3 regions of the Shewanella sp. 10N.286.52.E4 genome follow, and region 3 is predicted to be linked to each of the others. Evidence: predicted binding sites of a transcription regulator. Region 3 holds the regulator's gene; each other region holds the start of a gene.

Region 1 (11,220 bases), on a different contig from region 3:
CCTCGCCACTAACCAAGCAGCAGGAACAGCAATGACTAAAGAACCGAGACAAACCTGCAACATGAGCAACAGGCTGTTACTGATATAGGTTGGAAGTACGGTATCAATTAAATGACTAAAAACAGCTTCGTCAGGGAATGTTGCTTGTACTAAAAGTGCAAAAAGCGGCAATATTAATATTACCGCAATCGCATAACCAGCGAGCGACCAGCTTCTGGTTAAGCCTAAGATCATAAATACTTTCCAGTCAGTGCCGCATGATTATCATGCGGCGTAATAAAGCATCCTTACAGATCAAATTTTACTTCATCAAGTAGCTTCACTGCTGCTTGATGGTTTTCTGCTAGCTTAAAGATTGGAAGACTATCAGCTTTGAAGTCACCCCAAGAGGCTACCATTTCAGAAGGCTTCACATCCGCTTTAACCGGATACTCCATATTCACTTCTGCGTAAGATTTTTGAGCTACATCAGACGATAAAAACTCCATTAATTTTATCGCATTATCTTTGTTTGGTGCAAACTTAGCGAGTGCCATACCTGAAACATTGATGTGAGAACCACGGTTTTGCTGATTTGGGAAATTGATATATACCGCTTCAGCCCAGCTCTTTTGCTTAGGATCTGACATCATTTTACCGAAGTAGTAGCTGTTACCGATAGCAATATCACATAAACCTTCTTTCACCGCTTTAACTTGTGCTCGGTCATTTCCTTGTGGCTTACGCGCTAAATTGGCTTTAACACCTTCAAGCCAAGTTTTAGTTTCAGCTTCGCCGTGATGAGCGATCATTGATGCAACTAATGCGATGTTATAAGGGTGTTTGAAGCTACGCGTACAAATTTTCCCTCTGTACTCTTCAGAGGCTAAATCTTCATAACTTAGATCAAGCTTACCGACACGGTCTTTAGAAGAATAAACATTACGAACACGCATAGTCAGCGCATACCAGTCATTTTCTGGTGAGCGATATTGCTCAGGAATATTGTTGTTAAGCGTGTCACTGTTAACATCAACAACTAAGTCTTTTTCGACCAATTCCATAAGGCGCGAAAAATCAGAGGTGAGTACAACGTCAGCAGGAGAAAGACGACCTTCACGAGCAATACGCTCTGCAATACCATCTTTAGCGAATACGACATTGACGTTAATGCCTGTATCCTGGGTGAATTTTTCTAAAATCGGCTCAACAAGAAAAGCTTGTCGGTATGAATAAACAGTAAGATCTTCAGCTGCTGTAGCAGTCATTGATCCCATTGATGACACAGTAGCTAAACCTAACAATGCTAGACTTTTAAACGACTTCATTCCAAATTCTCCTTGGCGTTGCATAACTCACTTCACCTTGTCACAAATATATATGTAACAAAATAGTGAGTGATTGCTTATGGAAATGATAATAATTATCAGTTGCGAAAGGATAATAGATCGCTGCTAAAGGAGCAAGTGTTGTTTATGAATCCATCTTTGAATACCAAGGGAATTTATGTATTTATAAGCAATAAATCATATCCCAAGAGCTGCATAAATTAGATGTCATACAGCTTGTTCAAGGCAGATTACCAATATTTTTCAACGGTGATTTGGCCAGGGGCTCGACGTAAGTTCTTCACTAAACCTTTTTCAATTAATGCTGTTTGCGCATCGGTAATCATTCCAGGATTGCCACAAATCATCACCTGAGAATTATCTTGATTAAGCGCAACTCCAGCTGTCTGTTCAAGAATACCGCTTTGTAATCCATCAGGAATTCGACATGACAAACCACCGCTATATGCTTCGCGGGTGACTAACGGAATAAATATGAATTGGGTTGGGTATTTAGCTTTTAATGCTTCTAACTGTGGTAAATAGGCTAAGTCTTCAATCAAGCGAACACCATACACTAGCGCCACTTTATCAAATCGCTGCCAAGGTTCTGCTGTTTCCATCATAGAAATAAATGGCCCAACAGCTGTACCTGTCGCTAAAAACCATAGATGCGGCCCTTGTAAGGCGCCGGTGGGAATTTCATCTAAAGTCATAAAGCCAGCCGCCTTGGTGCTCACTTCAATTGTGTCACCAATACTCAGTGCTTGAAGATCTGGGGAAAGCTGTCCGTCTTCTACAGCAACAGCCAACACTTCGATATAGTCTTTCCCTGGTGGGTTGACCACTGAATAGGCACGCGCAATACGTTTCTCATCACGAATTTGACTCAGTTTGATAAACTGTCCTGCAATAAATGGTTCTACATCTGCTTTGATGCGTAGCGAGAATAACTTCTCATTCCATTCAATACGTTCAATGACGGTACCCGTTGTCCACATAAGCTATTCCTTGAATCTTAGATGAAGAAATCGATTGTATTCATTCAACTTGCGGCGGTGCTGTATTTTGTTTAAAGGTTTCAAGCCCTGCCTGAATTAAACTATAGGTTTGTTCGACCCCTGCTGCAATGTCACCTTCAAGTACTTTCAAACCCGATAATATCTCGGTTGCCTCTTTAAAGCCTTGATCGATAGCACCAGAAATTTTGTCCATAAAAGTATCTAATTGTTCAGAAAACTCCATTTGGCTATTCTGCTGCTGGTGCACCGAAAAGAAATTGGTCGCAAAACTGACTATACGCTCTGCCGTCGCTTCTGGCGAATAATCAACATCGGTTTCTGCTGCTTTTTGTATCGCGTTTTCACCCATTGTAGGTTCAAGCTCAATATTTATCGCATCAATTGCAGCGCGATATAGCAATGCCATCGATTGATCGCCCGCTGCAATACTGACCTTTTCTTGTGCCGCTAAAATACTGCTATTTTTCAACTCGCGGCTTATTTCACTCACTGAAGGTTTTTTTATTTCAGTAGTCTCAGTTATTGGCTTTGAATTCAATTTGTCCGCCGCCTGTTCAGGCGGTGATTGACGATTCGATTTAGCATTCATTTGCGTCGGATTATATAACTCCATCACCAGCTCCAATTAACGATTAATTACATTTCAGGTTAGCTTATTTTATCGGCAACATAATTAAAAACTTAAGCTTTTAGCTTTAATCGGTAAACCATTTTCACGAAGAAAACTGAGCCACGAATATCTGAAGATGAAAATGAGGCTAGAACAATGGGTTAGCTTCATCCATAATCAATTAAGTCAAAAAGTAAACAATATTACGAATAGCATTCAGCTTAAACGATGCTAAGTTTTGTCACGGTTATCCATTGAACATTTTTAAGGAACAAAAATGCAACCACATTGGTTTATTGTCGGATTAGAGATATTTACTGGGTTATTTTTAGCCTGTATTGCTTTCGGTGTTATCGCGGTTATTTATATGTATATCGTCGATAAAGTACAAACCAAGCAGGCGATTCGACATAACTACCCCGTAATTGGCCGCTTTCGATATTTATTCGAGAAACAGGGTGAGTTTTTTAGACAATATTTCTTTGCTCAAGATCGTGAAGAGCTGCCATTTAACCGTGCAGAGCGCAGCTGGATATATCGTGCTGCTAAAAATATTGATCGCACCATTTCATTCGGTTCAACCCAAACACATGACAAGACTGGAACTGTGATGTTTTTGAATGCTGCATTTCCCAAGTATGACTCAGATGAACATACAGACAATATTCTTACCATTGGCGCTGAATGTAAGAGCCCTTACCAAACATCCACAATTTGTCATATTTCGGCCATGAGTTTTGGTGCTTTATCACGTCCCGCAGTGACGGCACTGTCCCATGGCGCAGCGCAAGCAGGTTGCTGGCTCAATACTGGAGAAGGTGGATTAAGTGAACATCACTTAAAGGGTCATTGTGATTTAGTGTTTCAAATTGGCACAGCCAAATACGGTGTTCGAGATGAAAACGGCAAACTGGATGACAAAAAGCTAACTGCTATAGCAGCCCACGATAATGTAAAAATGTTTGAAATAAAATTAAGCCAAGGTGCTAAACCGGGCAAAGGCGGTATTTTACCAGGGGTAAAAGTTACCAAAGAAATTGCTGACATTCGAGGTATACCTGTAGGACAAGACTCTATTAGCCCAAATGGCCATGCAGAGTTTACTAGTGTCGCCGATATCATTGATATGATATGCCACGTTCGCAATGTAACCGGTAAGCCTACTGGTATTAAAGCGGTATTAGGTGACGAGCAATGGCTCAATGATTTATGTGCTGAAATTAACCGCCGTGGAATAGAGCATGCACCTGACTTTTTCACCTTAGATAGTGCTGAAGGTGGTACTGGCGCGGCGCCACAAGCCTTAATGGATCATGTTGGTTTGCCCATAAAAGAAAGCTTACCGATAGTGATTAATTTATTTAGACAGAAAGGCTTAAAGCAACGGATAAAAGTCATTGCCAGTGGCAAGATGGTACTGCCTTCTCAGGTGGCATGGGCATTAGCAACAGGCGCCGACTTTATCGCTTCAGCGAGGGGTAATATGTTTGCACTCGGTTGCATACAAGCATTGCAATGTAATAAGGATACCTGCCCTACTGGGATCACCACTCATAATAAACACCTGCAACAAGGGTTAGATCCCCATAATAAATCAGCAAGAGTGGCTAACTATAATCGCTCTTTGCATCATGATTTAAAAATTATTGCCCACTCTTGTGGGGTCAGTGAGCCTAGGCAGTTAACTCGCCAGCATGCAAGAATAGTTACAGAAAGTGGCATTTCTATCTCCCTAGATAAGTTTTATCAACAGTATTAGTTTTATTAAAAGACATAAAATGATGCTTTAGCAAAAACTACTAGACTTATTGCTAATATATTGACAACGAATATCTTTGGACTATTGTTAATTTAGGTGTAAAATTGTGATGTAGAGCACATTCCTAGGGGCTTATTTTTGAAATCAGAAAACTCAATAATGACGGCTAACAGAACGAATAAAGCAATTTCGTTAACTTGTAGCAACTGCGAAAAGCTATCTGAAATTGAAGGCGAGAAAATCTGTTTCGAACAAGGACAAATCACCAGGTTAACGGAAGATGCTAACCCAAATTCAATGATTAAGATGGTCTGTCATAGCTGGTCTAAAAACAGATAGTTTAAAACAGATAGTTTCAAAACAGATAGTCTAAAAAATAGTCTTTTAAGCTAATTAGAGACAATTTCAGCAATAAAAAAGCAATCCTAAGGATTGCTTTTTTTATGTGAATTTCATTTTTACGTCTTTAAATAAGCCCGTTTGCTCATGAGGCTTATCGACAGAAGTTTATACCAAAATATCTGCCGCGCTATCATCCGCTTTCAATAAACTATCTTCGCTATCGTTATCATTTATTTTTGCGAGTGTTAGTCCACGGGTAGTCACAATCAAACCTGCGCATAATTCATCATAGACAGACTGCAATTCATCTTGATTCATTTCTCGCTTTTCCAGCGTCGCCATAATCGCAAACCAATCCGTGGTCACTTTATGTTGTGTACCCTCTAAGGCTGCTATTAAAGAAATGTTTTGCACTAACGACCTCCATTTTTAGGCTTAATTACCTGATAATTTCCTATTTACCTAAACGATCTCAATCCTTTCCAGGCAATTAAAGCTAATTATACACAAAAACTGCACTATCAAAGAGAGAAAACGTCTACAAGCTGCACATCAAAGTGTGATTGTTTGCTCATTTTGAATTCGCCACAGTTTTGCATAGACGCCATTTTGTAGTAAAAGTTGTTGATGGGTGCCTTGTTCTGCGATTTTCCCTTGGCTTAACACGACAATTTTATCAGCATCAATAATAGTAGATAGTCGGTGCGCAACAACTAAACTTGTATGGCCTTTTTCTGCGACTTTAAGCGCTGTTAAAATAGCCTGTTCAGACTTGCTGTCTAAGGATGAAGTCGCTTCATCAAACACTAGGATAGGAGCAGATTTTAAAATCGCGCGAGCAATAGAGACTCGTTGTTTTTCACCACCAGACAGCTTCAAACCTCGCTCACCCACTTTGGTTTGCCATTGATTTGGCAGCGACTCAATAAAGTCGCTCAAATTAGCTAATTTTACCGCTTCTTTTAATTCTTCATCACTCGCTGAAGGCCTACCATATAAAATATTATTATAAATCGTGTCGTTAAATAGCACGGTATCTTGCGGCACTATCGCAATCGATTGACGTAGTGCTTGCTGAGTCAGTTGTTTAATGTCTTTTCCATCAATCGTTACCGAGCCACTATCAACATCATAAAAACGAAATAACAGTTTAATTAATGTTGATTTACCCGCACCACTTTCACCGACTACCGCCACTTTTTGACCTGCAGGAACGGTAAAACTTACCTCATTGAGAATCGGTCTTTCATCATAATTAAAACAAATATTATTGAAACGCAGCTCGCCTTTTGTTGGCACCACTTCAGACGCACCTGCAGTATCTTGAATACTCGGGACTTTATCTAATAAACCAAACATACGTTCAATATTGGCTAATGCGCCGCGGATCTCTCGATAAACAAAACCTAAAAAGTTAAGTGGGATGAATAACTGCATCATAAAAGCGTTAATTAATACGAAATCACCCAAGGTCATATTGCCCGCGGTCACTTCAGACGCTGCAAGCCACATCATCGAGGTCATTGCCACTGCGATAATTAAGGCTTGTCCTGCATTTAATGCAAATAATGACAGCCTATTTTTACGTTTAGCGACTTCCCATTGATCTAACGCCGAATCATAACGTTCAGATTCATAGCGTTCATTATTAAAGTATTTAACCGTTTCATAATTCAATAAACTATCTACCGCACGAGTATTTGATAAAGAGTCTGCATTAGCGGCATCTCGAACAAAACCCGTTCGCCATTCTGTCGCCACAATGGAATAACCAATATAGGCCACTACAGCAATCAAGGTTATGAGCGCAAAACCAATACCATAATTGAAAAAGAAAATAATGATCACTAAAGTGATTTCTAATAACGTCGGCACGATATTGAACACCATAAAGCGCATTAGAAAGCTAATACCACTGGTGCCGCGCTCAATATCACGAGATAAGCCACCTGTTCTGCGATCTAAGTGAAAATCGAGATCCAGCCTGTGTAGGTGTTCGAATACAGCTAAACCCAAGCGTCGAATAGCACGTTCAGTCACGCGGCCAAAAAGCGTATCCCTTATTTCACCTATAATGACATTCAAAAATCGCACTGAGCCATAGGCAATAACAAGTGCGACTGGCACCGCAACAATTGCTGCAGTTTTCTGGCCATCTAAACTATCAACTAAGTCTTTTAAAATGAAAGGAAGCCCAACGCTGGCAAGTTTAGCAATCACCAGACACAACATAGCTAAAAATATACGCCCTTTAAATTCAAATAGGTAAGGCCATAATAATCTCACCACTTTCCAGTTTAGCTTGCCTACTGGTCCATCAAAATACGCTGACGGTCTCATTTACTTCCACCCATAAATACTTGCGCTTCAAAAATACATTGGCCTACATTCATCACATCAACAATAAGTTAACACTTTTTGCTTGAGGTAAGTTCTATTTAATATCAATAAACAGTGAGAATCCTTAGTGTTGTTCAACATGAATGTAAGCGTATTATATTGAAAAATTGACCACCGAATAATACTTTAAACTTACCAATGTTACGAATTGGTAGTATAAAAGGATATTTTATATAAAATATTTCATTAAATAAGCAATTATTCTCGTGTTTCTAGTTCAGCAACTAAAAAGAATTTGATACTCTTTAATGGATACTTTTTGGCGATTTATACTGGCCATTAACATTTTTTCCCAGTTCAAAGGAAGTAACATGTTAGACGCAGCAAAAGTTCAGCACCCACCATTACAATTAATACAAACATGGGTATGGATGATGATCGAATCAGGTAATCCTGAGCTTCAAGATAAAGGAAGAAACAATCTTATTTCGGCATTTGGAAGCCTAGCTAAAGCCAATGAGTATTTAGCAAACACCAACAAATAAATAAGGCGCTGAATAGCGCCTTATTTTTTGAGCTTTGATTTACTCAAGAGCTTGATCATGAGTGATTAATGGCACATTAACCGTTAACCACGTCTTTTGATGACGCTTTCGCTAAGTGTTGCCAGCAATTTCTCTGTATCACTCCAACCAATACAAGCATCTGTAATACTTTGGCCATAACAAAGCTCTTTGCCCACAACAAGATCTTGTCGGCCTTCTTCAATATTACTCTCAACCATCACACCAAAAATATTGTGATTACCAGAACCAATTTGTCCCGCAACATCTTCAGCAACGAGCATTTGCTTGTTAAAGTCTTTACTGCTGTTGGCGTGGCTAAAGTCGATCATGATATTGGTTGGTAGTTTCGCTTTTTCTAATTGGGCTTCAATTTCAGTGACGTGTGATTCGCTGTAATTTGGTGCTTTACCGCCGCGCAAAATGATGTGGCAATCAGGATTGCCTTTCGTTGATACAATCGCTGAGTGACCAAACTTTGTCACTGATAGAAAATGATGCGGTGCACTTGCTGCGCCAATCGCATCAATAGCGACTTTAATGGTGCCGTCGGTACCATTTTTAAAACCAACTGGGCTCGATAAGCCTGACGCGAGCTCGCGGTGAACTTGTGATTCAGTTGTACGTGCGCCAATAGCGCCCCAGCACATCATGTCAGCAACATATTGCGGTGTAATCATATCGAGGAATTCACCCGCAGTAGGAATACCAGACTCATTCAAATCAACCAGTAGTTTACGCGCAGTTCTCAAGCCATCATTAAGCTTAAAACTGTTATCCATATATGGATCGTTGATTAAGCCTTTCCAGCCTACTGTTGTACGCGGTTTTTCAAAATAAACACGCATTACGATTTCAAGTTGGTCTTTGTACTTGTCGCGAAGTGCAATTAAACGCTTACCATAGTCTAAAGCAGCAACAGGATCGTGAATAGAACATGGGCCAATAACCACAAGTAAACGATCATCTTGGCGATTCAGAATTCGGTGAATACCATCACGCGCATTAAACACGGTTGCTGATGCCGTTTCTGACGCCGGAAATCGCTCTAAAATAGCAATAGGAGGCAATAGTTCTTTTATCTCGTCAATTCTAACGTCATCATTTTGGTAATACATAGTTGATACAGCTCCAGCAAACAGATTATTTACGCCAAATTTAACAGTTGGCAGTAAAGCATAACGAACAGCTTTATAATTCAAACAGTACCATACAATAATTCACTCAATCTATGGTTTTATCTATTTTATGAGTATAAATCACTGTTAATAAATAACTTTAAATTTAACATTACAAAATATTCAATAAATTCATTTATTTCGGTTAACTCTGCCTGTAGCCGCACTTGTATTTCAGCCATAAGCACAGCGTATAAAAAACTATTTTCAGTGCTAACTGAAAATAGTTTTAATAACCGCGGCTGCTATGTATCAGCCAATAGCACTAATTAAGCGATGAAACTTAATAAGAATAATGCTTAATGCCGTAACATTGCTTGCAGTTTTCCTTTGTACCTATGCTGACTGGTCTCATCAAGGCTCAAGTCGATTGCTTTTTCCATATTTTTTTTCGCTCTTCTTTGGTCACCTGTCGCCCAATAAGCCCGCGATAACCCAAAATAGAACTCATGACGATAATCAGCTCTATCCACTGCACGCTTATACCAAACTAACGCCTCTTGATATTGCTTTTCAAAGTAAGCTTGTTGAGCCATATCGAAGTAATAAAATGGGTTGTTAATCCGTGCTATCTCGAGCACTTTATGTACTTGTTGCCATTCTTCTAATCTCTCTTGTTCCCCAAGAATAATGGCTAAGTTATATAGTGTGGTAATATTTTTAGGCTCTAACTGCAATACATGACGATAAGCTTTTTCGGCTAACTCATCCATGCCTTTATGACGATAAATCACGGCCAGCGTATTAATGCTATTAACATAATAGGGATCGAGTTCAATTGCTCTTTTAGCAAGCGCATAAGCTAAGTCATAGTCATTTTTCACTAAGGCTTCTGCAGCAACATTATTAAAATACATCCCAGCTAAGGTCTGTTTATTGATTTGCTTCACTCTGTAAGCTCTTATTGAACGTTCAGGTAAAAAGTCCACTAATATTTCAGAACCTCTCATGCTATATGTATTGGGCTGATCCACATGAAGTAACTTCATGTTGACGTGACCATTAACTAAATAAAAGCCCCCTCGCCTGTCCCATATTGGCTCGACATCTATATCTTGAAACTTAACAGGCACACCTAGTACATCAGCAATAGCAGTTGATAAAACCACTAGTGACATACAATTCCCAGCACGTTCCTCAGCCGTTATACTCGCCATTCTGGTGAAATGGTCACGATATTCGAACCCACCATTTTGCGCATCAATGTATTCAGCTAACCATTTATTAACAGGAACTTTAGTACCGGTAATACCACCTGAACGCGCATAGTCTCTTCTTATCTCTATTTTCAGTTTTTCAGGCAGTGCAAATATGGCATCAGTATCTGGAATCGTGACAGCCGTGAACTCACTATCATTGAATAAGGAACTGACATTAGGTGTTTTTTTAGTTGGGCTCGTGCTGCTACAGCCTGAGATTACGGAGAATATAAAACAGAAAACGATAAAATAAACACAATAAATCAGCAACCTAGTAGGTACTAAGATACCGCCATAAATAAATTTCTCTCTTTCATCTTTTTGTAACATTTTTATGCTCCAGCAAACGCCTTTATTAAGCATAGATGCAAGTACAAAAAATGAGACACTTAAACGTTACAAAACTTATCAAGCCATCAAGTATGGCGCATGACTTCCACGGTAAATTTAACTAAGACTTATGTGCTATGGCTATGAATATGACTATGACAATGAGCTGTAAGCTGTAAGCTGTAAGCTGTAAGCCATTCAAGTCACAACTGTATGTGATGTTAGCAGTGCAAGTGATATAAGCGATGCAATGAGTTAACACCGTTAGCGCTATTTTTAGGGCACTGTCAGTGATGCTCTGGTCAGTAATAGCGGAGTTTATCCAACTCCTCGCCAGTTATGTAATGAGGTAAAAATTCCGCTTTATTCAGAATATAATAAGAGGCTTTTTGAGCCTCGTGCTTAAGCTTTGTTGCTCGCTAAGGTTTTTGTGACGGCTTTCGTGGAACTTGCTGCGAGCTTGGCTCATCAATTTGAATATATAGTTCTTGGTCTTGATAAGAATAAGGACGATAAGCATTGCCTGAGCAGCTGAAATAGCGATATGGCACGGCAATTGGCAAACAACCA
Region 2 (11,220 bases), on a different contig from region 3:
GTTCACTATCACTGGTGAACCCTTTTTGATCGTAAGCGTGTTGTTTTTAATACGCCTGTATTATCAAAATTGTTAGCCACAAAAAAAGCCAGCGATTAAGCTGGCTTTGGCTGATTAACTCATAAGTTTGTTAGAACTTGTAGTTATAACCTACAGTCGCAGTCTGTGGCTTACCTGAAAAGATAGAGCCATGAATACGGGTTGTCATATAGGTTTCATCAAATAAGTTATCCACGGTTAAGTAGACTTCTGATGCATCATTAATAAAGTAGCGTGCAGATAAATCTACAATGGTTTTGTCAGCAATTAACTGCTCTGATGGAATTGTTCCTTGACCAGCCACTGTGCGCATATCTGACGTGTAACGGCCGGCAATCGTTACTTGCCATGATTCTGCTTGTACACCTGCAGAGACAAATAGTTGGTTTTCAGGAAGGTAAGGAAGTTCGTCACCTTTTTCTACATCGCCCCATGATTCAAAATCTGAGCTAAAGCTGTTTTGGAACTCTGCACTGGTGTAGGTGTATGCCATTTTAACAGGGAATGATATTTCGCCCGTTTGATTAAACTCATAACCTAAGCTCAGTTCTAAGCCTGTGACTTCAACTTCACCTGCATTGTACTGATTGCCAATGTTGTCATCATCACAACCTTGCGCAGCGGTACAGTTACCGTGCATGTTGCTGTAGTCACTGTAAAACACAATTGCTTCTGAACTTAATGCGCCAGTGTTGTAACGAAGACCAGCTTCGTAGTTCCAGCTTTCTTCCTCTTCACCATCATCATTACCAGGCGCTGAAGGTGCGAAACCTTTCTGTACACCAGCAAGCACAATTAAATCTTCAGTGATCTGATAAGTTGCTGCTACTGATGGTAGTAAAACATCAAAGCTGTTACTGATATCTTTATCTGGCGCACCTTCACGGCCTGGATTTGTTTTACCCCAATCACGACGTTGAGTCGTCACATCTTCATAACGAAGGCCCGCAGTAATGGCTAAATCACCTAAAGTAATTTGGTCTTGAACATAAAGTGCAAACGCTTCAGCACTATCGATACGGTTTGAGTCAGTACCTGGCGTGCCGCTGTCAGTTAGTGACATCACTTGGTTATTATTGAGCTCGTAAGTATCAACCCACTGGAAACGATCCATTTCATCTTCGTGATAACGAGCGCCAAATGACAATTCATGATCACCTAGCAACCAATTTAATTCAGTTTGAATGCCTTGAGATAAGTACTCACGGTTGTTTGCCTTAACTTGAACATCAATAGGTGATGAAGAAGCCGGAGCTCGGTCAAAATCTGCAGCAGCTTCTATTCCGCCGCTATTTAAGCTTTGACCATCAACCTTTGAGGTTTTATACCAGTTACGAGCAAAGTTATTGTAATAAGCAGTTGTTGCTAATGTCACAGTGTCACTGAAATCAATAATATGGTTCAACTGGATCTGTTTATGATCAGTCGTCATTTCATCTTTTTGCGATGCAGAGTAACGAGTAAAAGGACTGCTGTTATAGTCTTCTTCGGTTAAGCCCATATAAGTTTCATTTGAGACTTCATCTGAGTACTTTAATTTTAGCTCAACACGTTGTTGATACTTTGCATCTTCGCTACTGTCGATGCTAATTTTTGCTAATGCATCATTCTTGGTAAAACCGGTATCACCGCCGACACCATTAATATCGCGGAAACCATCTGCTTGATAACGATAAACTTCGGCAACTGCGCCAACTCGCTCACCTTGTCCGCCAGCATGAGCATGTAATTTAGCAAAGCCATCTTGCCCTGCAGCAACATCGATTCCACCCGCTAATTCTTCTTGAGGGATTTGGCGAGAAATCATATTAATAATACCGCCAGTAGTACGAGGACCATATTTAAGCGTAGAGCCACCTTTCATTACTTCTACTGTCTGCATTCTTCCTGATGTCGGGAAGTAATAAGCAGCAGGTGAAGCGTAAGGAGCTGGAGCCGCTAAAACACCATCTTCCATCACAGTAATCTTCTCAGAACGATTTTGACCAGTACCACGCATCCCAATGTTAGGACGCAAGCCGTAGCCGTCTTCCTCTTGAATGTACACACCAGGTACAGATGCTAACGTACGCATAATATCTGTGTACTTAAAATTCTCTATTTCAACGTCGTTGATAACATGGGCACTACCAGGCACATTATTAACAGGATTTGAACTACCAAAAATGGAGATTTGCTCCATTGTGGCGTTTTCAGCAGCGGATGCTGCAAAAGTAGTTAATAGAGCACTAGCTAGAATGCTGATACGAAGGCAGTTGCGCTGGGTCATACGGTTCTCCAAAGACGACTTGTAAGCAAAATGCAAATAGCAATTGTTTCTATTTGTATCTTAATTGTCGTGAAGTTTACTTAAATGAACATTAAAATCAACATTTACTTAACTGTGATTAACGATTGCGCTGCTTTTGAGCTTTGGATTAAGATGGATGCGATCAAGGTCACATTATGTTTTCGGTCAATCATTAACTTTAATGTTGTTAAATGAGTCATCGGCTGAGTGTTTTGGGATTTTTCTAGTACACTCGGTGCAAATAAAAAAAGCCCAGCTCGACGAGAGAGGGATTTCTTTCACGATTTAAGAATGGATGTATATGTTTTTGTCACCTTATTATGCCAAGCAAGATCAGAGCGTGTTTATTTCAGCCCAACAAGCGAGTGACTTTGCAAAACACGTCGCTGAAGACTTTAACCCTATTCATAATGTCGGTGCCAAACGTTTTTGTGTCCCTGGTGATTTGTTATTTGCCTTAGTGTTAACTGAGTTTGGTTTAAGCCAAAACATGCAGTTTAAATTTGCCGGTATGGTTGGCGATGGCATCGAGCTTGAGCTAGATAAAGATGCAGGCGAGAAGTTCAGTATCTGTGATACCAAAGGTAAAGAGTATTTACACATAGAACGCCAAGGCGAAGTTTGTCAGTGTGATGTGCAAACTGCGGCTTTTATTAAAAGTTATGTGGCTTTTTCTGGGCTTAACTTTATTCATGTGTTGGTGCCTATGATGAAAGAATACGGCATGATGATTAATCCAACGCGACCATTAGTGATATACGAAAGCATGTCGTTTCATTTAGACACGTTTGAGTTCACTGAAATGAGCTTAGAGTTAGTAGAGCAGCACATGGAGATTAACGGTAAGCGTGGTGATGTGACATTGCAATTTGCATTAAAAAGCGAAGGCAAAGTGATCGGCAGTGGAGTGAAAACCTTAGTGTTAAGCGGACTACGTGAGTATAACGAAGAACAAGCTCAACAGATGTGCCACACTTATGAAAGTAGTAAGCTAAATTAATAAGCTCATCAGCGTTATTGATGATAAAAAGCAGCTAATAACGCTGCTTTTTTTATGCTTAAAATCTGATTTTTGTGTTTGAAATATAGCTTTATGTAATATATTTGTGAGCTATATTTGTGAGATTAAGTGGAGTAAACCTTGTGTCATTTACCATTATTCCATTCGTAAAAGGTGATATTCCTTTTTTACGCTAAAATTAAGGTAGGCTATACAATATCAATGACATTGCGAATGATAACAATTGCAATGTGACGACATTAATTTCCGCTTGAGGCATTCAAATGAAAAAATTATTACTGGTTTCACTGACTTTTTTTGCTTTCTCTGCAAGCGCAAATATCATTTATGATAAAACAGGCGTAGACGATAAAGACTTTGTGTATGACGAGCATCAATGCACTGAAATGTCACAGCAAGTGCAAAAAAATAGCAACTCTCGTGGCGTGGTCAGCAGTGCTGCTAAAGGTGCAGCTGTAGGCGCTGCAGGTACTGCGATTGCAGGTGGCAGTGGTTCTGACGGTGCTAAAATCGGCGCAGGTGTTGGTGTTGTTTCTGGGTTACTGGGTGGCTCACGTGATAGACGCGCAAACGAAGCAAATTATCAGGCAGAAAAAGAAACCGTAGTACGTAATTGTATGGCTAATCGTGGTTACACTATTTTAAATTAACCACTTATCGCAACAGCGTTTCTGTAGAATAACAATGAAAACCATGTCATATGACATGGTTTTTTGTTTTATGGTTTTTGGTTTTATCTCGGGGTGATATTAATGTGATTTGCAGTTGAGATCGGCTTGCGCATATTGGCTGAAAGTCGCTTCACTTTGATGAGTCCAAAAGCTAAAGTTTTGCCCTTGATACTTTGCCCCTGATGCCGTGCGGGTTAACAAGGCTAAATTCGTCGCGTTAATATAATCGGATGTAGGCGAAACCGTGAGCATTGCTGCGGGAATTGCTGTGTCATTATAAAAATATGCCGTTACTTTGGTTAACGTATCATTTGCTTCAAGGCCGCATTCATATTGAATGGGTTCAGGTACTTCAAATTCACCTGCAGCAATTTGTAATTCAGTTAATCGTGTTTCATAAGACGATTGCACGCATTGCTTAATTTGTTCCGCTTTCCAGCAATCATCGCGACCTTTAATCCAACCTCGCTGAAAAGCCTTCACATGGGCTATTTCTTCGCTGCTAATTTGATTGATCACTTTTTGATATGTTGCATTGATTTGCATATCTAGCTTGGCAAGTTGATTGTCCTGACAAATTAACACTTCAACTTGGCTTTTGGCCTTTTGACAATCAAAAGCGGGGGAGACGGCGTCAGATGCATTAACTGAGCACGATAAAAATAAAATTGAAAAAGCGAGAGTTGAAAGTCGTGAAGTCTGAATACGCATAATTGTTTGCATTGGTGTCAACATTGTTATCAACATCCTGTTCTAAATAACTCATAGAACAAATCATAGCGTATTCAGTGTTTATTAGTACTGTTTTAAAGCGGGAGTATTAATTCAACTTACGCTTTGGTGTTGATGATGTGTCCAGCATTGCCAACAGGTTGAGGCTCAGGTTGTGCAGCTTCAATTAACTGCATTGCCATTTGTCCTTCCACTTTTTGTTGGTTTTTAGCCATCACAGCCACTTTTAAACTACTGCCAGAATCAATATTAGTTGGCATTGATGATGGTGCATTGATAGATAAAGACATGGGTATTCACTCATAAGTTGCGGCTATACAATACGACATGTAGATAGCAGTATTTTGTTATCGGCTGAAACGGGAAAAACTATAGACTATTTTTTGATAATTCGACAATCTGGATATTAACTTGTGCGCAATTAAATATGTTAAGATAGCGCCATAGGTTTGTATCACTCATTTTATCGAGAAAGGAGTCACCATGAGTCAGAAAATGGATCCCTTGGCGTTAGAGAATCAAGTTTGTTTTGCTATGTACAGTGCAACGAATGCGCTCATTCGAGCTTACCGTCCCTTGCTTGATCAATTATCTCTGACTTACCCACAATATTTAGTGATGATGGTGTTGTGGAAAGAGTCGGGCATTAGCGTGAAAACATTAGGTGAAAAACTGCATTTAGATTCAGGAACCTTAACGCCGTTATTAAAACGATTAGAAACTAAAGCATTGGTTATTCGTGATCGTAATAAAGACGATGAGCGTGTTCGCGTACTGCATCTCACAGAAGCGGGCAAAGCCTTACACCAACAAGCGAAAAGCATTCCTGAATTAATGCGTTGTAAAGTGGGTGGTGATGCAGAGCAATTGCGTCAATTAAAACAGCTTTGTGAAAACGCGCTAATGAATCTTAAAGATTAAATTGATTATCTCTATGTCATAAAAGTTAAATTAAACTGTCATATAATTAGCGTGAAAGCATCTTTAGTCTCAATCGCACTGACTTTATCTAGCTCACCCTTATAAAGTCTGTCGCCGTTGTACTGATGCAAAACAGTATTTAAGCGATATGGAAGTAGTTTAATTATGTGGCAGATTTTTACTCGATTCTTAGCATTAGGTTTTATTAGCTTTGGCGGCCCAGCTGCACATATTGGCTATTTTAGACAGACCTTTGTCAATGAGCTGAACTGGCTTGATGATAAACGTTATGGCAGTTTAGTGGCGTTAAGCCAATTTATGCCAGGACCTGGTTCCAGTCAGGTTGGTTTTGCTATCGGATACCACCGTGGTGGTCTTGCGGGGGCAGTTGCTGCATTTGTTGGCTTTACCTTACCTTCTTTTGTTTTACTCTTCCTGCTTGCTGTAACGAGTGCTCACTGGCTAGAAACCCAAGTTGTTTCTGGTGTGATACATGGTCTTAAATTATTAGCTGTCGTTGTCGTTGCAGATGCCACCCTCGGCATGTTTGGTCAGTTCTGTCAGCGTAAAACAGCGCGAGTGCTCATGGTTGGCACAGCTGTAAGCATTATGCTGTTCCCGTCATTACTAACCCAAATTGTGGTGTTACTGATAGCAGCGATTATCGGTGTGATGGTACTGACTAAAGGCGCGAATATTACCCCAGATAACACGCCGATTAAATTGAACTATGCATGGCTTTCAATATTTATTGTTGGTCTACTGGCGAGCTTTTACTTTATTAACCAAACGGGCACTTTAGGTCAGGTTTTTGCGCAGTTTTATCAAGTGGGCAGTTTAGTTTTTGGTGGCGGTCATGTTGTGCTGCCATTACTTGAAGCCAATGTGGGTGAAATGGTCAGCTCAGATCGCTTTCTAACGGGTTATGCGCTGGCGCAAGCGGTACCTGGCCCAATGTTCACTTTAGCCACTTTTTTAGGGGCTGACTTATGGTTAGAGCAGCCGATACTCGGCGCACTGGTTGCTACGATAGCGATATTTGTACCAGGTTTCTTATTAATGCTGGTGGGCTTAAAAAGCTGGCATGCCATTAGTGAAAGGCCTGCAATTTCAGGTGCCATTTCTGGGGTAAATGCTGCCGTTGTCGGCTTATTGTTTGCCGCGCTGTATAGTCCTGTTTTTACTTCAGCAGTGGTAGAACCGCTTGATATGGCATTGGTGTTAACGGGTTTTGCGGTGCTTAAAACATGTAAACCAAACATTGTGTTGTTGGTGTTAGGTTTTGCTGCGACTGGCGCCTTGGTGAGCTTTTTATAATGCTTATTTGAATCCCGCCAAATCTTTTATCTCTGGGGCTATAGTCGATTTTTCTATTGCTATAGCCTTAAAATTCTTGATTCATTTTCTCTAAGCATGCCAGTAATACTGTTGCTTGTTCAGGGTCAACATGGCGAGTTAAGTCGTTCATTAAGTCAAGGTGCAACTGGTTGTGCTGTCGATGAATCTTATCACCAGCATCTGTGAGTTTGATGACCGTTGAGCGGCCATCCTCAGGGTGAGCACAGCGTTCAACCAGATTAAGACTGACCAACTTATCCACTTGAACTGTTAAGGTACCTGTTGTAATACCAAGCTTTTGGGCAAGCTCTTTCATTCTTAAGGCGCCGTGAATACCAAGCACTTCAATCGTATGAGTTTGTGCCAACGAGTAACCCGTTTCCTTTACAACGGATTGCTCCCAAGAAGACATTTTGTCATAAAATTCAGTAATGGTTTGATTCAGCTTTTCAATATCTTTCATGTGATAACTCATAAATACATTCAATCTATTCGCTTAATTGGCAGGCTTAATCAGCTTGGCTAATCGACTTAGTTAATCGACCTAGTTAATCGACCTAGTTAATCGACTTAGTTAAATAGCCATTTAATTAGTCATTGGATTAGTCACTGGATTAAGCCATCTGATTAGTCATTTGATCAGGTGATGGATGAACTTCAAGTGTCAGATGATTGATTTTATCAAATTGACTCAGCAAGGTCTTATATTCATCGATTGAAATATCATTTTTTGTCGACACTAAGGTAATTGCTGCTGAATAATGATGACCACTGATTTTCCAAATATGGAGATCTTTTACTTCAGCATAAGGTGCTAAGGCCGCTTTAATTGACTGGCGATATTCCTCATTAATATTCTCATCTAATAAAATAGGACTGGTTTGCTTCATCAAGCCTATGGTCCATTTAGTTATCACAAGTGCGCCGACTATTCCCATAACAGCATCTAACCAATGCCAGCCATAAAATTTACCGAACACCAATGCAACAATCGCTAATACCGATGTGAGCGCATCAGCCAATACGTGCATGTAGGCTGCGCGTAAATTATGGTCATGATGTTTTTCGCCATTTTCATGAGAGTGTCCATGAGAATGTTCATGGGAATGCTCATCTGTTTTGCTATGGTCATGTGAGTGGCTATTGTGATGATTTTTTTCATGGCAGTGTTTGTGCGAGAGCTTATCAGCCTGTTCATGTGAATGCTCATGAGAGTGCCCGTGTGAGTGGCCATGTGAGTGCCCGTCGTGATCATGATGGTGGTGGTCACCCAATAAAAATATACTGGCGACATTCACGGCCAAGCCGATAAAGGCCACAATGATAGCCTCATTAAATTGAATCGTATGAGGATTAAATAGTCGACTTACCGATTCAACTATCATCAGTAATGCCACAACACCAAGGACAATAGCACTGGTATAGCCGCCCAACACGCTGACTTTACCTGGCCCAAAAGAAAACTTATCACTGTGAGCATGCTTGCGTGCATAACGATAAGCAAACAAGGTAATACAAAACGCTGCGGCATGGGTGCCCATGTGCCAACCATCAGCTAGTAGTGCCATCGAACCAAAAACCGTACCAGCAATAATCTCAACCACCATGGCTGTGACTGTGAGTATTAATACGTAAAGGGTTCTTTTTTCCCCTGAACTTTTCTGGGCATTAAAATCGTGATGATGCTCGACTGCAAAATTCAAAATGACACCTTAGTTTGATTATCAAAGTATTTTGTTAACTTACCTTGGCTATCAAACTAAATCAATGTCGCAAGGCCATTTTTGAGCGAGAGTGACATAGTGACGTTACATCACAATTATCTTATTTACCGTAATTACGACTCTTGCAAAAGATACTGACAATCTTTACACTGCCGCTGTCTTTGGGGAGTAACTTGCCGCTCACATTATTGAGTCGGTTTGTTCGTCAACATAATTGATGCAAAATCATCATGGCGTTCAAGATTTTATTCCTAGCTCAATGATGGTTAATTGTCGTTGACTGAAAAATTTAGTGAGACCATAGACAATGATCACAACCCGAGGTGGGGAGTGAGCGTTGTCTTAGGTTAAACATAATCCCCACCTCTATAAGAGACCTTTTTGAGCGTTTTAGCCATATCCATAACGACCGTTGCTCTAGCAGAAATAGGAGATAAAACTCAGCTTTTATCGCTACTGCTTGCGAGTCGATACCGAAAACCAATCCCTATTATTGCTGCTATTTTTTTAGCGACCATAGCCAATCATGCATTAGCGGCTTACCTTGGTGTTGTGATCGCAGACTACTTAACCCCACAAGTATTAACTTGGGTGGTTAGCATCAGTTTTCTTGCTATGGCCGCTTGGGTGCTTATTCCTGACAAGCTCGATGATGACGAAAAAATTTCCAATCGTGGCCCCTTTGTCGCCAGCTTTATTGCATTCTTTATTGCTGAAATCGGTGATAAAACCCAAATTGCGACATCGATTTTAGGGGCGCAATATGCCGATGCATTATTGATGGTGATATTAGGGACGACGATCGGCATGCTGATTGCCAATGTTCCTGTGGTGCTCATCGGTAAGTTGTCGGCTGAAAAGTTACCTTTGACAGCGATAAGAAGAGTGACAGCGGGATTATTTTTATTGCTAGCGGTTGGAACAATACTTGTCTAGCACAGCTTGTTTAGTGCAGCTTGTTTAGTGCAGCTTATTTAGTGCAGCTTATTTAGTGCAGCTTGTTCACTAATAGCAGTTCACTGATGTTCGTTTAGCGCAGCTTGTTTAGTACAGCTTGTTCACTAATAGTTGTTCACTAATAGCTGTTCACTGATGTTCGTTTAGTGCAGCTTGTTTAGTACAGCTTGTTCACTAATAGTTGTTCACTAATAGTTGTTCACTAATGCTTGCTTAGTTGTATAGGTATACCAAGGTGGTTTACCTCTACGCGCCCGATGTTAAAAAGCTGGCGATTAAAGCTTGATAAAGTGAAGCTGTGGTCGCCAGTAAAATGTGGCTACCACAGCTTTTAAAGTCCTTTTAACTTCAAATCACTATTTATTTCCAAGTGCTACCGTTTTGTCACCTGAAAGCTTATACCGCTCGTGCAACTTGAGGTTGAGCTAACTCAGCTTTAACTGCACACACTTTAAACTCTGGGATTTTAGCTACAGGGTCAATCGCATTAATAGTGAGCTTGTTCGCTGCGGCTTCAGCAAAGTGGAACGGCAAAAATAGCACCCCAGCTTGAGCACGCTTAGTCACGAACGCTGCAATTTCCAACTCGCCACGTCGAGTCGACAGTTTTAACATATCGCCATTACTGACGCCCAATTGCTCAGCATCAAACACCGACATCATCACTCTTGGCGTGCCTAATATATCTAACCCTTGGGTTTTACGACTCAAAGTGCCTGTGTGGAACTGCTCCAATAAGCGCCCAGTAGATAACACTAATGGGTATTCATCACAGGTGGTTTCAGCAGGACTGCGGTGGGTGACTGCCGTAAACAAGCCTTTACCTTTAATAGGCGCAGTTTGATGTAATACTCTGGTGCCAGGGTGTTGCTGATTGGCACACGGCCACTGAATACCTTTGCTTGGTTTGCCTTGGTCATCATTATTGAGTCTGTCCCATGTGATCCCTTGATACTGCGGGGTCACTTGGTTTATCTCGTCAGTGATGGCTTGCTCGTTAGCGTAATCCCAATTAGCGCCCATTTTATTGGCAATAGCATGGATGATTTTCCAATCTTGCTTGGCAAGACCTGGTGGAGTTAATACAGGTTGTAAGCGTTGTACTCGGCGCTCAGTATTAGTGAAGTGGCCTAGTTTTTCAGCAAATGATGCTGCTGGTAAAACAATATCCGCTAACTGGGCAGTTTCGGTTAAGAAAATATCTTGCACCACTAAGAATGGGATTTTCTCTAAGGCTTCGAGTACGTGTGCTTGGTCGGGATCGCTAAGCACTGGGTTTTCACCCATCACATATAACGCATCCACTTGATCGTGACTGATCGCATGCATCACCTCAGTAGCCGTTAAACCGACATTAGGCGAAAGAGTCGTGTTCCAGTGTTGTTCAAATTTAGCTTGTACCGCTGGGTTATCCACTTTTTGATAGCCAGTGTAATATTGTGGCAACGCCCCCATATCACAAGCGCCTTGCACATTGCTTTGACCACGAAGTGGGTTAATACCAGCACCCGCTTTACCAATATTGCC
Region 3 (11,220 bases):
GTATTTCTGAAGTGAGCGCCCGTTTTACATTGGATGCCATGCCAGGGAAGCAAATGGCGATTGATGCCGATTTAAATGCTGGCACATTAACGCAAGATCAAGCTCGCGTACGCCGCGCTGAAGTGACCAAAGAAGCTGACTTTTATGGTGCGATGGATGGTGCATCAAAATTTGTTAAAGGTGATGCCATTGCGGGTATCATGATTTTGGTGATTAACATTCTCGGCGGTTTTGTGATCGGTATGGTTCAACATGGATTGGATTTTTCCAGTGCTGTTGAAATCTACACTTTATTGACCATTGGTGACGGCTTAGTCGCTCAAATCCCTGGGCTACTGTTATCAATCGCTGCTGCATTGATGGTGACTCGTCAAAATGAATCGGGTGATATGGGCGGCATGATGATAAGCCAGATGTTTGTCAGCCATAAGTCAATGGCGATAGCATCAGGCGTATTGTTTGTCATGGGTATCGTGCCTGGAATGCCTCATTTTGCATTCTTAACGTTCGCTTTTATTACAGCCTTTGCTGCATATATGATTTATAAGCGTAATAATGACAACAAAACCGCAGCGCTTGAGCAAGCGGTTAAAAGCCCTGCAGAAATTAAGGATGCAGAGCCTAAAGAACTCAGTTGGGAAGACGTTCAGCATGTCGATACTATCGGACTTGAAGTGGGCTATCGTCTAATTCCGTTAGTGGATAAAGGCCAAGGTGGTGAGCTTTTAGGTCGCATTAAAGGCGTGCGTAAGAAATTATCACAAGAATTAGGTTTCTTAGTACCAGCGGTGCATATTCGCGACAACCTTGATTTATCACCTAACTGTTATCGTATTTCGTTAATGGGAGTAGTGGTTGGAGAGGCTGAAGTTCGTCATGACTGTGAACTCGCGATCAATCCTGGGCAAGTGTATGGCAAGCTTGATGGCATTGAAACAACAGATCCTGCATTTGGATTAGAAGCTGTGTGGATAGCGCCAGAGCAGCGCGAACATGCTCAGACCTTAGGTTATACCGTGGTAGACACGGCAACAGTTGTCGCGACCCATATCAGCCAACTGTTGACTAACAATGCGGCTAAATTACTGGGTTATGAAGAAGTACAGCAGTTAATGGATATGCTAGGTAAAAACTCGCCTAAGTTAGTTGATGGCTTCATTCCAGATATCATGCCATTGGGTTCTGTGGTTAAAGTGATGCAAAACCTTCTAAATGAAGGTGTTTCTATCCGTGATTTACGCACAATTGTACAAACCCTGTTAGAATACGGTACAAAGAGTAATGATACAGAAGTATTAACCGCTGCAGTGCGTATTGCATTGAAGAGAATGATTGTTCAAGAAATATCTGGGCCTGAATTAGAGATACCTGTCATTACATTGGCACCAGAGTTGGAACAGATGTTGCACAAGTCTATGCAGGCGACAGGCGGTGAAGGGCCAAATATCGAACCAGGCCTTGCAGAACGCATGCAGAAGTCATTATTAGATGCTTCTCAGAAGCAAGAAATGGTTGGACAACCAGCCATTTTATTGACATCAGGTATGCTAAGGTCAACGCTGTCACGATTTGTTAAATATACTATCCCGAATTTACGGGTTATTTCTTACCAAGAAATACCTGATGAAAAGCAAATACGCATAGTATCTGCGGTAGGGCAATAGCGATGACTTTCTGTTTGAAAGAGGTGCGTAGTGAAAATTAAACGATTTTTTGCCAAAGACATGCGTTCAGCATTAGCTCAAGTGAAAGAAACCTTGGGATCTGATGCCGTTATTATGTCGAATAAAAAAGTAACGGGTGGAATAGAAATCGTTGCGGCAGTTGACTACGATGAGCCTAAAGCGGACGTCGCTGTAAATTCACCTGTACCTGGTTTTATGAATGTCAGTGATGATCAAGTCTCACTAGGGCAAAATAAACCAACAGTGAAAGCGCAAACCAAGGTAAGCCCACCTCCTGCAGCTGATTCACTGCAAGCGTTACTCGAAAAGCAGCATAATCGTTTGCAGCAACAAATGTCGCAGCGAGTTGAAGAACCTGAGTTACCCGATTGGGCCAAACAATTACAAGATACAAAAACAGCGAAAGTTGAGCCTAAAATTGAACAACAGCAATTTGCCCAACCAAGAACATCGAATAAAAGTCAGTCTGCTGAAATTGAAGCAATGCGAGAAGAAATGGCCTCTTTGCGTGGGTTGTTAACTCATCAAGTATCTTCGTTAATGAAAGACCAAAAAAAGCGCACTGACCCCGTTGGGGCAATGCTAGAAAGTAAATTAATTAATGCAGAGTTTTCTCCTGCTGTAGCGGCGAAATTGGCAGGCTTAAGTCAGCAATATACGCCTGCAGATTTAGTGAGAGCGTTACCTCAGAGTTTAGCGAACTTATTAGATAACCAAGGTGATGATATTGTTCGTACTGGTGGCGTGGTGGCATTTGTTGGTCCAACAGGTGTTGGTAAGACGACTTCGCTGGCTAAATTAGCGGCAAGATTTGCAGCACATCATGGTCCAGAGCAGGTTGCACTCATAACTACAGATCATTATCGTATTGGAGCCTATGAGCAATTGGCAACTTATGGCAAAATAATGGGATGTCCAGTAAAACAAGCTCACGATCTTGCTGAATTAGAACAAATTCTCTACCAGTTTAAGAATCGTAAGTTAGTATTAATAGATACAGCTGGGATGGGGCAGCGTGATATGCGCCTTTATCAGCAGTTAGATGATTTAATGGCAAATACAAGAATACCGATTAGAAGTTATCTAGTCATGTCTGCAACCTCTCAAAGAAGAGTGTTACAAGATGCTGTTGAGCATTTTAAAAGAATCCCATTATCAGGGGTGATTTTGACCAAATTAGATGAATCGGTTTCGATTGCTGGCGCATTAAGTGTATTGATTCAAAATGGGTTACCATTAAGCTATATAACAGATGGTCAACGTGTTCCAGAAGATATGCAAGTTGCTGATACGCTTATGCTCGCAAAACAAGCGTTAGCAGCATTAAACGACACCAAACCTCAAACGTCACATGACACTGCGTGGTCAAATGACATGGCCTATGCATTCGAGTAACAATATGACCAGAGATCAAGCAAGTGGTTTACGTATGATGAATCAACCAAATAACGATAAAGTAAAAGTAATTGCAGTTAGTGGCGGCAAAGGCGGCGTGGGTAAAACCAGTGTGTCTATTAATACCGCTGTTGCGCTCGCTGAAAAAGGTAAACGAGTGTTAGTACTCGATGCCGATTTAGGCTTAGCAAATGTTGATGTGATGCTAGGTATTCGAGCAGAACGCAATTTATCCCATGTACTTTCTGGCGAAGCAGAGTTGGACGATATTATTGTCCGTGGCCCTAAAGGTATTGGCATTGTGCCTGCCACTTCAGGGACTCAAGCCATGGTCGAGCTTACACAAGCTCAGCATGTCGGCTTAATTCGCGCCTTCAGTGAAATGAAAACTCAATTCGATATCTTAATTGTCGATACCGCTGCCGGTATCTCGGATATGGTGCTGAGTTTCTCCCGTGCCTCACAAGATGTGTTGATTGTTGTTTGTGATGAACCGACATCAATAACCGATGCCTACGCCTTAATTAAAATCCTAAGTCGTGAACATGGCGTCTTTCGTTTTAAAATTGTGGCGAATATGGTCAGAAGTTTGCGCGAAGGCATGGAATTATTTGCCAAACTCAGTAAAGTGACGGATAGATTCTTGGATGTCGCTTTAGAATTAGTTGCTACGGTTCCATTTGACGAAAATTTAAGAAAATCAGTTCGTAAACAAAAATTGGTTGTCGAAGCTTTTCCTAAGTCACCTGCAGCGATTGCTTATCATGGTTTAGCGAATAAAATTATGAGCTGGCCTGTTCCTCAACAGCCAGGCGGCCATCTTGAGTTCTTTGTCGAACGATTAGTTCAACGTAAAGATCAACAAGAGGATTCAACGAGTGAATAAAGCCGCTGCGTATACTCAGTTTGATAATAAAACTTCAATTGTTGAACAGTATGCTCCGTTGGTAAAAAGAATTGCTCATCATATGTTGGCAAGGCTGCCAGCATCAGTGCAATTGGATGACTTATTACAAGCAGGGATGATGGGGTTATTGGAAGCATCATCGAAGTTTGATGGCAGTAAAGGGGCTAAATTTGAAACCTTTGCTGGCATCCGAATTCGTGGTTCAATGATTGATGAAATCCGCCGAGGTGATTGGGTTCCTCGTTCTGTACATCGTAACCAACGTCGTGTTGCCCAGGTTATTGATGAATTAGGACAAGAGCTCGGCCGTGATGCAAAAGATATTGAAATTGCTGAAAAATTAGAGATGACTCTTGAAGAGTATCATCATATTCTAAATGATGTTTCAGTGGGGAAGATCATCGGGATTGAAGATCTTGGTGTATCTGAAGATGTGATTGTAACAGCAGAGTCTACTCCTGATGAGAGCTTTGAGTCACTTGCTGAAATGCAATTTAAATCAGCACTATCTGAAGCAATTACAACATTACCCGAAAGAGATGCGTTAGTTTTGTCGCTATATTATGACGAAGCATTAAATTTAAAAGAAATCGGTGCCATTCTTGAGGTCAGCGAGTCGCGTGTTAGCCAGATATTAAGTCAGGCAATGCTGCGTCTTAAAGGCAAACTCAAGCATTGGACACAGGTATAATTATTAATATAGAGCACAGTGTATGAGCTCACCGGAGGAAACCTTGGACAAGAATATGAAGATTCTTATTGTTGATGACTTTTCAACAATGAGACGTATCATCAAGAACTTGTTGCGAGACTTGGGATTCAACAATACCCAAGAAGCAGATGATGGCTCAACCGCCTTACCAATGTTACAAAAAAGCGAATTTGATTTTGTTGTAACTGACTGGAATATGCCAGGCATGCAAGGTATTGACTTGCTTAAGGCGATTCGTGCTGATGATTCACTCAAGCATTTACCCGTGTTAATGGTAACTGCAGAAGCAAAACGCGAACAGATTATTGCTGCAGCGCAAGCGGGTGTGAATGGTTACGTAGTAAAACCGTTTACTGCTGCAACGTTAAAAGAAAAACTCGATAAAATATTTGAACGTTTAGCATAAGCTAAGGATAAGTTATGCAGGCAGCAATATCAGGGCTGATCGACCTTGAACAAGCAAAGCAACTCGTAAAACTGCTCGAAGATGGCCAACAAGAACAAGCTGATGAAGTCATTCGTGACTTATCAGCGCCTCTTCAGCGGGATTTATTTGATGAAGTCGGAAAGTTGACACGTCAACTTCATAGTTCATTAAATGAGTTCCAAATTGATACCCGTTTAGCCGAACTTGCCAATACTGAAATACCTGACGCAAAAGAAAGATTAAACTTTGTTATCGATATGACAGAGCAAGCTGCAAATAAAACTATGGATGCAGTTGAAGAATGTTTACCTTTGGCCGATACAATAATTAATAACATTCAATCGGTCACACCCATGTGGGACAAATTGATGCGTAGAGACATCGCGTTAAGCGAATTTAAATCTCTGTGTCATGAGGTTCAACATATCATGTCTCATAGCGAGCATGACTCAGGTAGATTAAAGGAATTGCTCAATCAAATTTTGATGGCGCAAGATTTCCAAGATCTAACTGGCCAAATGATCCGTCGTGTTATTGATTTAGTCAGAGAAGTTGAGAGCAATTTAGTCTCCATGCTCACTATTTTTGGCGAAAGCGCAGCAGACTCAACACGGGTCGTTGATGACAATAAAATTGAAGCAGAAGGTCCCATCTTGAATGCTGAAACCCGTGAAGACGTGGTAACAGGCCAAGATGAAGTTGATGATCTGCTATCAAGTCTGGGTTTCTAATTAGGAGTCAAATTTAATGTCTTTTGATGTTGATGAAGAGATACTCCAGGACTTTTTGATTGAAGCTGGTGAAATTTTAGAGCTTCTACAAGAGCAACTCGTCGCTCTTGAAAATAATCCTGATGATGCTGATTTACTTAATGCTATTTTTAGAGGTTTCCACACAGTAAAGGGTGGTGCAGGTTTTTTAAGCTTGGGCCCTATGGTCGACGTTTGTCATGAAGCAGAGAATACCTTTGATTTACTGAGAACCGGTAAGCGTCAAGTAAACGCAGAGTTAATGGATATCATTCTCCAAGCTGTTGATGCTATCAATAGTATGTTTGAGCAAACTCAGCAAGGCCAGCCGCAAGATGATGCTGATCCCGCTTTACTTGAAAAGCTTAAGCTTTTGAGTTCTGGTGCGCCTCTTCCTTCTGAAATCTCTGAGACAGTTGTTGAGACTGAACCTGAAGTTGTGGAAGAGTTCATTGAAGCCATTATCGAACAACCTGTTGCAGCGGCTGAAGCTGAAGTTGTCTCCGATGCAGGAACTTCAGGTAGCATTGATGATATTGATGAAAGTGAGTTTGAAGCTTTACTTGATGCATTACATGGACAAGGGAAAAGCCCAACATCAGTCAATGACGAACCTGTTGCAGGTGTGACAGTAAATGCCACAAGTCCTACCAATGACAGTGCTGCTAGCGATGAAATTAGCGATGATGAATTTGAAGCGCTTCTTGATGAGCTACATGGTTCAGGTGGATTTCAGTCAACGACAGCAAAGAATGAGCCTGCAGCAGTAGCTGAAGAGCCAAAAGTCGATGCTGATGACATTACTGATGATGAATTTGAAAAACTACTTGATGAGTTACACGGTAAAGGTTCTGCACCAGCAGCGGTCACGCCGCCTGTCGAGGCAAGTAAACCTAAAGCCAGCCCACCAAGTGAACCTGCTAAAGCTGAGCCCAAAGCACCAGCTCCTGTAGCTAAAGCTCCAGTTAATAAAGCGCCAGCAAGTAAAGCGCCAGAACCTGCATCTAAAGCTGTGCCCGCTGCGAAAAAAGCAGAACCTGCGAAAACACAAAATGCAATGCCACAAGGTGAGACTACGGTTCGTGTTGATACATCTCGCTTAGACCAAATTATGAATATGGTTGGTGAGCTAGTATTGGTGCGTAACCGTTTGGTGAGTTTAGGTATTTCTCGTGATGACGAAGAGATGTCTAAGGCGTTGGCAAATTTAGATTTAGTGACAGCAGACCTTCAAGGCGCTGTCATGAAAACACGAATGCAACCAATCAAGAAAGTGTTTGGTCGCTTCCCTCGCGTTGTCAGAGATTTGGCACGTACGCTCAATAAAGAAATTGATTTGATCATGGTTGGTGAAGACACCGACCTTGATAAAAACCTTGTCGAAGCACTCGCTGATCCATTGGTTCACTTAGTTAGAAACTCAGTAGACCACGGTATTGAAATGCCGATTACCCGTGAAGCGAATGGCAAGCCAAGAACTGGTACCATTACCTTATCAGCCAGCCAAGAAGGCGATCATATTCTACTAAAAATTGAAGATGATGGCGCAGGTATGGATGCCAACAAATTAAAAGAAATTGCTATCAGTCGTGGCGTGTTAGACGAAGATTCAGCTGCACGCATGACGGATAACGAAGCTTATAATCTAATTTTTGCTCCTGGTTTCTCTACTAAAGTAGAAATTTCAGATATTTCAGGTCGTGGTGTTGGGATGGATGTGGTTAAAACCCGTATCACCCAGCTTAATGGTACTGTTCATATTGATTCCGTTCAGGGCAAGGGAACAATCTTAGAGATTAAAGTTCCACTCACATTAGCAATTATGCCGACTCTAATGGTAGATGTTGCTAAGCAGGTATTTGCTTTACCTCTTTCAAGCGTTAACGAAATTTTCCACCTCGATCTAACTAAAACAAATGTAGTAGATGGACAATTAACCGTTATCGTTCGTGATAAAGCCGTACCGCTATTTTATCTTGAGCAGTGGTTACATCGAAATAAAACTAACTTTATTCATGGTGATAAAAAGCAAGGGCATGTAGTAATTGTGCAACTTGGGACCATGCAAATTGGCTTTGTGGTTGATGCACTGATAGGACAAGAAGAGGTGGTAATTAAACCTCTGGGAAGCATGTTGCAAGGTACGCCAGGTATGGCTGGAGCAACAATTACTTCTGATGGCGGTATTGCACTGATTTTAGATGTGCCAGGCTTATTAAAATATTACGCTAAAAGTAAGAAGTAAAAGTTCCATTATTTAAGGAATTAAATGGCTACTAAAGTTTTAGTTGTTGATGATTCGAGTTTTTTTAGACGACGAGTCAGTGAGATTGTTAATCAAGATCCTGACTTAGAAGTTGTGGGTGTTGCCGTCAATGGTCAAGAAGCTGTTGATATGGCTGCTCAATTGAAACCTCAAGTTATTACTATGGATATTGAAATGCCTGTTATGGACGGTATTACTGCCGTTCGTAAAATCATGGCTGCCAATCCGACTCCAATACTGATGTTTTCTTCATTAACCCATGACGGTGCACAAGCAACGCTTGATGCATTGGATGCGGGCGCATTAGACTTTTTACCGAAACGTTTTGAAGATATCGCATCAAATAAAGATGATGCGATTAAGCTTTTACAGCAAAGGGTTAAAGCACTAGGTCGTCGTCGTCTATTTAAACCAGTGGCGAGAACTACCCCATCTTCGCTAGGAACTTCAACGACAAGCTCATCAGCGTCAAGACTGACTAATTCGAATCTGAGTGGTGCGAATTCGACACTTAAATCATCAATCACTCCCAAGTTATCTACTGCTAATTCGACGACGAATCAGGGAAATACTGCTTCAGTAGCTTCGATTCGGGCGAGCGGCAAGAAATACAAAGCTTTATTGATTGGCACATCAACGGGTGGCCCTGTAGCGTTACAAAAAATTCTGACAGCTTTTCCTGCAAATTACCCACACCCCATATTATTGATTCAACATATGCCTGCTGCATTTACACCAGCCTTTGCGAGTCGACTGAACAGCTTATGCAAAATTAATGTAAAAGAAGCCCAAACAGGGGATATGCTTAAGCCTGGTTGTGCCTATTTAGCGCCAGGTGGAATGCAGTTAATGGTTGAAAAAAGCGCTAGCTTAGGTCGCTTAAAAGTCATCGCCGGCAATGCTGATATGAACTATAAACCCAGTGTAGACATTACTTTTGCATCAGCATCAAAAGCTTTTGGTAGTGGTGTTATGGCGGTTGTGCTAACTGGCATGGGTGCAGATGGACGCGAAGGTGCTAGAATGTTAAAAACTGCAGGGGCAACTATTTGGGCTCAAGATGAAGCCAGTTGTGTTGTATATGGCATGCCTCAAGCCGTCGCATCAGCGGGTATTTCTAGTCATTCAATTGCATTAGAAAATATGGCAGAAGCGATTATAAAAGAGACTGCTCGTGGCTAGAGTAAAACAATCAATGACGACACAGCAAATGTTGCTGGTGTTTTTATTGGTTATTGCAGTGGTGTGCTTAGCGAGTTTATATTTTGATTTAGCGAAAAAAAACCGCGAACTTAATGCAGAAGTTATTGAATTAAAAGCATCCCAAGTATTGTTAATGGTACCGGATGAACAAGCAGAACAAATCGCGAATTGGTTAGCTAAATATCCTGGACAAACCAAAGCGATGGCCGCCAGAGCCGCAAAAGGTGAAGATATCACTATGGCATTTGGCCCTGGCACCGAGTTAATGAGTTCTGATACTGTTGAAAACTCTTCAACGAGTCAACAAGCATTAAATCCTGCACTTTCAAGTCAAGCTGTCACTGAAAATGCACAAGGTGTAAAAGTTATTACATTGCCACATGGTGGCATTAGGGTAACCACCCGAGAAACTGACACCGCTAATAAAAATAAATAGTGCGATTAATATTGAGTGGCGAGGCGTGATTTGAAAGTTTGGACAATAGCTAATCAAAAAGGTGGTGTGGGAAAAACCACGACAGTGGCCAGTCTTGCTGGTGCATTAGTTAAGCGTGGGAAGAGGGTATTGATGATTGATACTGACCCTCATGCTTCACTGGGTTATTATCTCGGTATTGATTCAGAGCAAGTTCCAAGCTCACTTTATGACATATTTCTGGCTCATAAAAACCTTACACTAGAAGGTGTTGAGAAACACATCGTGCCTACATCAATTGATGGGCTAGATTTAATTCCTGCTACCATGGCTTTAGCTACACTTGATAGAGCATTGGGACATCAAGAAGGAATGGGACTGGTACTTCGCAATGTCACCTCATTGCTTGAAGATAAATATGATGTTGCCATTATTGATTGCCCGCCGATATTAGGCGTATTAATGGTTAATGCACTTGCGGCTAGTCAGCATATTATCATTCCTGTGCAAACAGAGTTTTTAGCGATTAAAGGCTTAGAGCGTATGGTAAAAACAATGGGGTTAATGGGGCGTTCTAAAAAAACCTCTTATAGTTTTACTATTTTGCCAACGATGTTTGACCGACGCACAAAAGCTTCACCTACAGCCCTTAAGTCCTTAGAAGAAACTTATCCTGATACCTTATGGCCTGATGTTATTCCTGTGGATACTAAGTTTAGGGATGCCAGTTTAGCTCATGTGCCCGTATCTCACTTTTTCCCAAGCTCACGTGGTATGAAGGCGTACAACCGTTTATTGGATTTCTTGCTCGCGAAGGAGTTTAAGCATGTCAAAATCGGTTGACGAGACTGTTTTTGATTTTTTCTCTGTTCTACTACAAGAGCCCACTAAAGAGGTTCAAACGCCGGCTGAAGATAAGCCAGCACCAATAGCGTCGAACAGTAATTCGGTTAGTTTAAAAAAACAACACAGTAAAACATTCAAAAAACCGCATATAAATAATAGCTTGGGTGCGGTGGTTAAAAAAGTAGCTCCTCAGCAGCAAGAAGTCACAAAAGCGTTTGCTGAGCCTCAAGTCGATAAAGCTGCACTTTCCAAATTGTTGTCGGCTGTGTCAAAGCCAGAAGTTAAGCAACCTGAAAGCAAGTCTATACACATCGGCGAAATCGATTCTGCGGCGTCTGATAAGTCGGCGCAACAAGTTCAAGATGAGATTAAATTAAAAGCTCAGCAGGTTAGATTGCAACTTGAGAAAGCCGTTGTTCAAGAGTCAGCGGTTGATGACGTTAAAATTATATCTTCGCAAAACAATAAAGAACCTGAAATATCAGCCGATATAAGCTTTGATAAAGCTGAAGTTAATGTCAGTGAAGTTGAGCTTAATGTTGAAGAACAACAGAAATCATCAGTACCACCCAGTATTACGGGAAATTTACAAGATGTCCTGGATGATGAGTTTCA

Evidence for each region. The regulator FliA, encoded in region 3, starts transcription of late flagellar genes. The targets are predictions, from matches to a motif close to CTAAAGNTNNNNNNNNNNNNGCCGATA.
Region 1: AB4153_RS09975 (DUF5610 domain-containing protein) is a predicted target of FliA. The motif match lies at 2,989-3,015, and genes of this name have one in related genera.
Region 2: AB4153_RS03910 (cytoplasmic protein) is a predicted target of FliA. The motif match lies at 5,102-5,128, and genes of this name have one in related genera.

What each region holds. Positions count from the first base shown of each region.
Region 1 is NZ_JBFRJJ010000019.1:60,616-71,835, forward strand. It holds gene AB4153_RS09960 (ABC transporter permease) at 1-234, opposite strand, end outside; gene AB4153_RS09965 (Fe(3+) ABC transporter substrate-binding protein) at 288-1,307, opposite strand; gene AB4153_RS09970 (ferredoxin--NADP reductase) at 1,559-2,308, opposite strand; gene AB4153_RS09975 (DUF5610 domain-containing protein) at 2,349-2,942, opposite strand; gene AB4153_RS09980 (FMN-binding glutamate synthase family protein) at 3,217-4,698, shown strand; gene AB4153_RS09985 (hypothetical protein) at 5,206-5,454, opposite strand; gene AB4153_RS09990 (ABC transporter ATP-binding protein/permease) at 5,593-7,380, opposite strand; gene AB4153_RS09995 (hypothetical protein) at 7,752-7,925, shown strand; gene aroG (3-deoxy-7-phosphoheptulonate synthase AroG) at 8,009-9,061, opposite strand; gene AB4153_RS10005 (tetratricopeptide repeat protein) at 9,421-10,650, opposite strand; gene AB4153_RS10010 (hypothetical protein) at 11,070-11,220, opposite strand, start outside.
Region 2 is NZ_JBFRJJ010000007.1:10,698-21,917, reverse strand. It holds gene AB4153_RS03930 (TonB-dependent receptor family protein) at 131-2,308, opposite strand; gene AB4153_RS03925 (DUF3581 domain-containing protein) at 2,631-3,329, shown strand; gene AB4153_RS03920 (RNA polymerase subunit sigma) at 3,614-4,000, shown strand; gene AB4153_RS03915 (lysozyme inhibitor LprI family protein) at 4,100-4,756, opposite strand; gene AB4153_RS03910 (cytoplasmic protein) at 4,852-5,043, opposite strand; gene AB4153_RS03905 (MarR family winged helix-turn-helix transcriptional regulator) at 5,237-5,674, shown strand; gene chrA (chromate efflux transporter) at 5,840-6,991, shown strand; gene AB4153_RS03895 (MarR family winged helix-turn-helix transcriptional regulator) at 7,059-7,475, opposite strand; gene AB4153_RS03890 (cation diffusion facilitator family transporter) at 7,627-8,715, opposite strand; gene AB4153_RS03885 (TMEM165/GDT1 family protein) at 9,118-9,672, shown strand; gene fdhF (formate dehydrogenase subunit alpha) at 10,090-11,220, opposite strand, start outside.
Region 3 is NZ_JBFRJJ010000028.1:77,661-88,880, reverse strand. It holds gene flhA (flagellar biosynthesis protein FlhA) at 1-1,664, shown strand, start outside; gene flhF (flagellar biosynthesis protein FlhF) at 1,695-3,080, shown strand; gene AB4153_RS16475 (MinD/ParA family protein) at 3,085-3,966, shown strand; gene AB4153_RS16470 (RNA polymerase sigma factor FliA) at 3,959-4,678, shown strand; gene cheY (chemotaxis response regulator CheY) at 4,722-5,105, shown strand; gene AB4153_RS16460 (protein phosphatase CheZ) at 5,120-5,857, shown strand; gene AB4153_RS16455 (chemotaxis protein CheW) at 5,874-8,120, shown strand; gene AB4153_RS16450 (chemotaxis response regulator protein-glutamate methylesterase) at 8,145-9,323, shown strand; gene AB4153_RS16445 (membrane anchored protein in chemotaxis locus) at 9,316-9,780, shown strand; gene AB4153_RS16440 (ParA family protein) at 9,811-10,602, shown strand; gene AB4153_RS16435 (chemotaxis protein CheW) at 10,586-11,220, shown strand, end outside.